2 regions of the Nesterenkonia halobia genome follow, and region 2 is predicted to be linked to the other one. Evidence: riboswitches for the same ligand, from Rfam matches in the RefSeq annotation. Region 2 holds a riboswitch; the other holds the start of a gene.
The links. Region 2 has a riboswitch for thiamine pyrophosphate ahead of ABD652_RS13400 (ECF transporter S component). Riboswitches for the same ligand answer to the same signal wherever they lie in the genome.
Positions count from the first base shown of each region.

Region 1: it holds a riboswitch for thiamine pyrophosphate, as region 2 does, so the genes downstream of both, ABD652_RS03930 (FAD-dependent oxidoreductase) here and ABD652_RS13400 (ECF transporter S component) in region 2, are expected to answer to the same signal.

Region 1 covers NZ_BAAAYG010000003.1:249,163-252,556, reverse strand. The annotation lists gene ABD652_RS03945 (macrolide 2'-phosphotransferase) at 1-865, shown strand, start outside; gene ABD652_RS03940 (cation efflux transmembrane domain-containing protein) at 885-1,667, opposite strand; gene ABD652_RS03935 (ArsR/SmtB family transcription factor) at 1,667-2,026, opposite strand; TPP riboswitch at 2,155-2,261, shown strand; gene ABD652_RS03930 (FAD-dependent oxidoreductase) at 2,253-3,394, shown strand, end outside.
Region 2 covers NZ_BAAAYG010000016.1:25,155-28,548, reverse strand. The annotation lists gene ABD652_RS13410 (hypothetical protein) at 1-870, opposite strand, end outside; gene ABD652_RS13405 (DUF4235 domain-containing protein) at 1,110-1,382, opposite strand; TPP riboswitch at 1,548-1,671, shown strand; gene ABD652_RS13400 (ECF transporter S component) at 1,790-2,443, shown strand; gene ABD652_RS13395 (ATP-binding cassette domain-containing protein) at 2,440-3,394, shown strand, end outside.

The DNA of each region.
Region 1 (3,394 bases), on a different contig from region 2:
GCGGGCCGTCTGGCACGGCCTCGCCCTGCAGCAGGACAGCGTCGAGATCATCGACTCGGGCCTCGACTTCCGGGTCGCGATGGCCGACGACGCCGCCGGCGACCGCTGGGTGCTGCGCATCCCGCGCCGCGCGGACGTCGTCGCCGGCCTGGACGCCGAGGCCGCGGTGCTGGAGCTGGTCCGCGGCCACCTGACCGCCGAGGTGCCGCGCTGGGAGATCCGCGAGCCGGAGCTGCTGGGCTATCGCGCGCTGCCCGGCCGTCCCGGGCTCAGCGTCCTCGAGGGCGAGCCGCAGTGGCATATGGACCCGGAGTCGCTGAGCTATGCGCGGTCGCTGGGCCGGCTGCTCGCGGAGCTGCACGCCGTCCCGCGGGCCGAGGTCGAGGCCGCCGGCGTCGAGATCTGCGAGCCCGACGAGGTCCGCCGGCGCTGGCGGCAGGACGTCGAGACCGTCGCCGAGGAGTTCACCGTGGACGGGTCGCTGCTGCGCCGCTGGCGCACCTGGCTCGACGAGGACGCCCTCTGGCCGCAGCGCTCGGTGATGACCCACGGCGAGCTCTATCCCGCGCACACGCTGATGGGCGAGTCCGGCGAGATCACCGGGGTGCTCGACTGGACCACCGCCCGCGTCGACGATCCCGGCCGGGACTTCATGCACCAGTTCGCCCTGGCCGGCCAGGACGTCTTCGCCGAGACCGTCGCCGCCTACGAGGCCGCCGGCGGGGCCGTCTGGCCGCGGCTGGCCGAGCACTGCCACGAGCTCTGGGCCGCCGGCCCGGTCGGCTATGCGAAGTTCGCCCTGCAGTCCGGCGACGACCACCACCGCAGCGCCGCCGCGGCGCTGCTCGACCCCGACGGCGACTGAGCCGTCCGGACGCCCGCGTTCAGCGCCGTCGACTCCGCGACTCCGGGGCGGCGGGCGCGCAGCAGCCGTCCGCGCAGCCGGCCTCCGGTGTCTCGTGCTCTGCGCCGTCGTCGTGCTCGAGCATCGCGCCCAGCGGCGTGCAGCACGCGTCGCCGCGCCAGGCCTCCACGCCCTCGCGGAGGGCGACGGCGGCGATGACCAGTGCCGCGATCGGATCGGCCCAGCTCCATCCCAGCGTGGAGTTGAGCACCAGCCCGACCAGCAGCACTGCGGAGAGCCAGCTGCAGATCAGCGTCTGCTTCGAGTCCGCCACCGCCGAGGCCGAGCCCATCTCGCGGCCGGTGCGGCGCTCGACCCAGGAGAGCAGCGGCATGATCGCCAGGCTGAGCGCGGCCAGCACGATCCCGACGGTCGAGTGCTCCGGCTCGGCGGCGCCGAGCAGCGTGCGCACGGCGTCGACGCCGACGACGAGCGCCAGCCCGACGAAGGAGGCGGCGATGACCCGCATGGCGGTGCGCTCGCGGCGATGCGGATCGGCGGCGGAGAACTGCCAGGCCACTGCGGCGGCGGAGAGGACCTCCACCGTCGAGTCCAGGCCGAAGCCGATCAGCGCCGAGGAGGAGGCCAGCCGCCCGGCGGCGATCGCCACGACGGCCTCGACGACGTTGTAGGTGATCGTCGCGGCGACGATGAGGCGCAGGCGGCGCTCCAGCAGCCGCCGGCGGGCCGGGGCCGGAGCGGCCGCCGGCGGCGCGGCGCCGGTCGGGGCCGCGCGCGGGGTGGAGGAGGGCGTCTCGCTCATCAGCAGGTGCACGCTCCGTCGGCGCAGCAGCACGCGGGGTCGACGGCCAGGGTGAGGTCGAGCAGATCGGAGAGCGCGGCGGTGAGCCGCGCGTCGGCCAGCCGGTACCAGGTCCGGCGGCCCTCCGGGGCGGCCTCGACCACGCCGCAGCCGCGCAGGCAGGAGAGCTGGTTGGACATCACCTGCCGGGAGACTCCGAGCATCTCGGCGAGGTCCGAGGGGCAGGCCGGCCCGCGGCGCAGGGCCAGCAGGATGCGGGCGCGGGTGGGGTCGGAGAGCGCGTGGCCGAAGCGGGCCAGCGCGGCCGAGTGGGTCAGCGTCGCCGTCTCGGCGTCCTCCGCGTTCTCTGCGCTCTGCACCGTCTCCGCGGGCGCCGGACGTCCCGGGCTCGCCGGATCGGGCATCGTCAGGGTCTCCATGCCCCCGACGATACACGATGCCGTGTACTGAATCATGGGGTCGCGGGCCGCGGAGGACTACACTGGGAAGCGACATCCGTGGGAGCCCGGGCCGGCCGGGCTGAGAGGGCGACGCCGCCGACCACTCGGACTCGATGCGGATCATGCCGTCGTGAGGAGGAGATCAGTGGGCGTCACCGTCGTCGGAGCAGGCATCGTCGGCCTGCTCACCGCTTGGAGACTGCGTCGCGAGGGCCATGCCGTCACTCTCGTCGCCCCCGACGTCGGCCGCGACGCCACCTACGCCGCGGCCGGGATGCTGGCCCCGATCAGCGAGGTCCAGTACGGCCAGGATCGGCTCTACCCGATCATGACCGCCTCCCGCGCCGAGTACTCTGAGTTCCTCGCCGAGCTCGCCCGCGCCGTCGACGCGCCGACCGGCTGGCGGGAGAACGGCACCATCCTGCTCGCCGCCGACCGCTCCGACCGCGACGCCGTCGCCGATCTGGTGGGCGTCCAGCAGGCCCACGGCATGGAGGTCGAGCCGATGACCTCCTCAGTGCTGCGCCGCCGCGAGCCCGCGCTGGCGCCGGGCGTCTCCAAGGGCTGGGACGTGCCCTCCGACCATCAGGTGGACCCGCGGCTGCTCACGGGCGCGCTCGCCGAGGCGCTGGCGGCCCCGCTGGACCCGGCCGCCTTCCCGGAGGCCGGTCCGGCCGCGCGGCAGCTCCGCGAGACGGTGGTCGCCCTGGAGCGCGACGACGACGGCGCGGCCGGTCCGGCCGCGCCCCGGTACCGGCTCACCCTGGCCTCCGGTGAGGAACTCGTCGACGAGCGGGTCGTGCTGGCCCCGGGGCTGGGCTACGGACGGATCGCGGGCATCCCGCGGCGGCATCCGCTGCCGCTGCGGCCGGTCCACGGTGACGTGCTGCGCCTGCGAGTCCACTCCGACCAGCTGGCCCCCGGCGAGGAGCAGCTGATCACCGCGACGATCCGGGCGATGGTCCGCGGCCGCAGCGTCTACCTGGTCCCGCGCGGCGACGGCGGGATCGTCGTCGGCGCCTCCTCCCGCGAGGACGGTATGGCCGGCACCCGCGCCGGGGCGGTGCAGGAGCTGCTCGACGACGCCGCGACGATCCTGCCGGCGGTCAAGGACATGGAGCTCGAGGAGATCACCACCCGGGCCCGGCCCGGCACCCCCGACGACATCCCGCTGCTCGGCGCGCTCGACGACGAGCCCGGCGTCGTCGTCTCCACCGGGTACTCCCGGCACGGCATCCTGCTGGCCCCGATCGGCGCTCGGCTGGCCGCCGCCCTGGTGGGCCCGCC
Region 2 (3,394 bases):
ATGCACATCGCGCTCGACCTGGCGCGGGGCGGAGTGGTGGATGCCCTCGTACTGCACGGCGACCCGCTGCTCGCGGAAGAGCAGGTCCGGCTGGAAGAGTCTGCGTCCCTGCGCGTCGACGACCCACTCGTTGACCTCGGGCTCGGGCAGGCCGGCCAGCATGATGGCCACGCGCAGCCGCGTCTCCTGCGGAGAATCCGCTCCGGGGCGTGCGAGCCCGGCGGCGCGGCGCACCCGTCGGATCCCGCGGCTTCCGGCCTTCGACTGCACCGCGGCGAGGAGGTCCTCGGACGCGGCGACCGCGACACCGGGTCCCTCGAAGGCGATCCTCGGGCTCCTGAGCAGCGCGTCGGCGGAGACGACGGCCTCGACCAGCGACTGCGACGCCGCACGATCCGCCCACGTCCAGGCGGGCGTGGTGACCGGGATGCCGGCGACCTCGGTGATGAACTCGCCGGAGATGTCGGCCCGGTGCGGCACGATCAGTCCTGGTCGTCGGATTCGTCCGCCGTCGCGCGGCACGGTGAGGTGGTGGGGCGCCCGGAGCCGCTCCTCCCAGAGCCCGAGGAGTGCGGCGGCGGTGCCATGGGTCGCCACTCGGGCGGTCCCGCGGGTCAGGCCCTGGAGCAGCGCGATCTCGCGGGCGTCGGGATGGGCGGAGTCGTCAGCTCCGCGGTACACGTCGGTGGTCAGCCGCTCGACGGTGCGGTGGTACCGGCCGCGGCGCAGGTCACGCGGAGCGAGTCCTTCGTCGTCGAGGAGCTGGGCCCGTGTGCGGCCGGCCGTGCCGGCGCGGATCGGTGCTCCGCGCCGGCGGTCGCCGAGGACGAGGTCGTCTGTGGCCGAGGGGTCGGACGGGGAGGGAGACATGGCCCCATCCCAGAGGGCGGCTCGCGCTCCCGCCAGCGCTGCGGGGGTCGCTGTGGATGACGCGGCGCGTCGTGCCGCGGGGCTTGGACGCTGTGCAGGAACCTGCCGCGTCCCGCCTCGGCTCCTACGTCATCGAGTGGCCGCCGGTGACGAGAGTTCTGCGCCTGACGAGGGGATCGGCGGCCGATTCCTCGTCACCGGCGGCCACTCGACGCCGGGCAGGAGCCGCGGGACGAGTCTCAGACCTCCGAAGGGTCCTGATAGGCGCCCTTGATCTTGCGCATCGAGGCCTTCGCCCCGCGCTGGGAGAGGACCTGCACCCCGGCGGAGAGCGCCGCGGAGCTCACCGCGAAGATCAGCGCCTTCTGCAGCGAGATGTCCTCGTCCTCGGAGCTCTTCGGCGTCTCCTCGCCGGTGGCCTGCTTCCACGCGAACTCGAAGGCCTTCGTGGCCGCGAAGCCGCCGGCCAGCGAGATCCCGGTGGTCAGCAGCTTGTCCATGATCTTGTCCATCGGCACTCCTCGCCGTTCGGTCTCTGTGCGCACCCGGCCGACGCCGCGCGGACCGCGGGCGGTCGACCTCGCCCCCAGCCTAGCCCAGCCGTGGCAGGCGTGGTCATCGTCCCGGCGACCTCTCCCCGCCGCGCCGGGCGTGGGGTACGGTGGTCCACGTCATTCGAGACACGACAGGGGAGCGCCCCTCGGCACGCACGTGCCGGAAGGCGCTGAGAGTGGGCTGAAGGCCCAGACCCTCGAACCTGATCAGGCCAGCACCTGCGAAGGAAGTCGAGACTCGTCCTCGGATGCCGGATCGCCGACGACGGCGGCACCCGTCCGCACCTCTGCGGATCCGCCGCGCCGTCGCCTCCGGCTCTCTCCTGCGTGCTCGTGGTCCATCACTGTCACGACCAGGGAGCATCATGAGCAGCACCGCCGCATCGACGTCAGCCTCCGGGGCGATCCAGGGCGCGAGGACCGCGCGCTGGTCGGTCTCGGACATCGTCGTCGCCTCCACCCTCGCCGTCGCCGCCGGCGTCATCTTCTGGGGATGGAACCTCAGCTATCAGCTCGTCGGCGGCCTCTTCGCCGCGTATCCGCCGGCGGCCACCATCGTCCACGGCATGTGGCTCTTCCCCGGCGTGCTCGGCGCGCTGGTCATCCGCAAGCCCGGCGCGGCGATCTACTGCGAGCTCGTCGCCGCCGTCGTCTCCGCCCTGCTGGGCTCCCAGTGGGGGCTGACCGTGCTGTCCTCGGGCTTCGTGCAGGGCCTGGGCGCCGAGCTGGTCGTGATGGCCTTCCTCTACCGCCGCTTCACCCTCGACGTCGCCGTGCTCGCCGGCGCGCTCTCGGGCTTCTTCGGCGGAGCGACCTACCACTGGATCATCCCGATGTACGCCTATGCGCCGCTGGAGACGTTCGTCCACATCGGCTGCTTCGCCCTCTCCGGGGCGATCATCGCCGGGGCGCTGATGTGGACTGCGACCCGCGGGCTGGCGGCGACCTCGGTGCTCGGGCCGCTGGCCTCCCGGCGGGCCCACCGGGAGCCCGTCGTCGGCGCCGGAGCGGGCCGATGAGCGCGACGTCGACGCCCCGGGAGACCCTCGACGGCGCCCGACGCGGGACGGCGCCGGGCGTCTCCGGGCCGTCCGGGTCGCCCACGTCCCGCGCGTCCGACGCCTCCGTGCGCCCGGCCGGCGTCGAGGTCCGGGCGGAGAGCTGGACGTTCCAGCACGCCGACCGTCCCGCTCCAGCGCTGGCGGACCTGGATCTGCACCTCGCCCCAGGGGAGAAGGTCCTGCTGGCCGGCCCGTCGGGCGCGGGGAAGTCCACGCTGCTGCACGGGCTGGCCGGGGTGCTCCACGACGAGGACGCCGTATCGGCCGGCACGCTGCGCCTCGACGGCGCGGCCCCCGACGCCGCCCGCGGCCGGGCCGGGCTGATGCAGCAGGACCCCGAGTCGCAGGTGGTGCTCTCGCGGATCGGCGACGACGTCGCCTTCGCCGCGGAGAACCTCGCCGTGGAGCGGGAGCAGATCTGGGTGCGGGTGCGCGAGGCGCTCGACGCCGTCGGGCTGGGCCCCGGCATCGAGGGGGCGAGGGCCGACGACGTCGCCGAACAGCTGCTCGACCACCCCACCGCCGAGCTCTCCGGCGGGCAGAAGCAGCGCCTCGCGCTGGCCGGGATCCTGGCGATGCGCCCGGGGCTGCTGCTGCTCGACGAGCCGACGGCGAATCTCGACCCGGCCGGCGTCGCCCAGGTCCGCGACGCGGTCCTCGCCGCCGCCGCGGCCACCGGGCCGACGCTGGTCGTCGTCGAGCATCGGCTGGGCGTCTGGGCCGAGCACTGCGACACGCTGGTCGTCCTCGAAGCCGGCGGCGGGGTGCGCCGCCGCGTCGACGCCGCCCGGGTCGCCGACGACGAGCCGCTGCGCGAGGAGCTGGCGGCCATGGGGCTCTGGGTCCCCGATCGGCCGCCGCAGCTGCCGACGTGGTCGCCGCGCCGCGGCGTCGCCGAGGACGGACCGG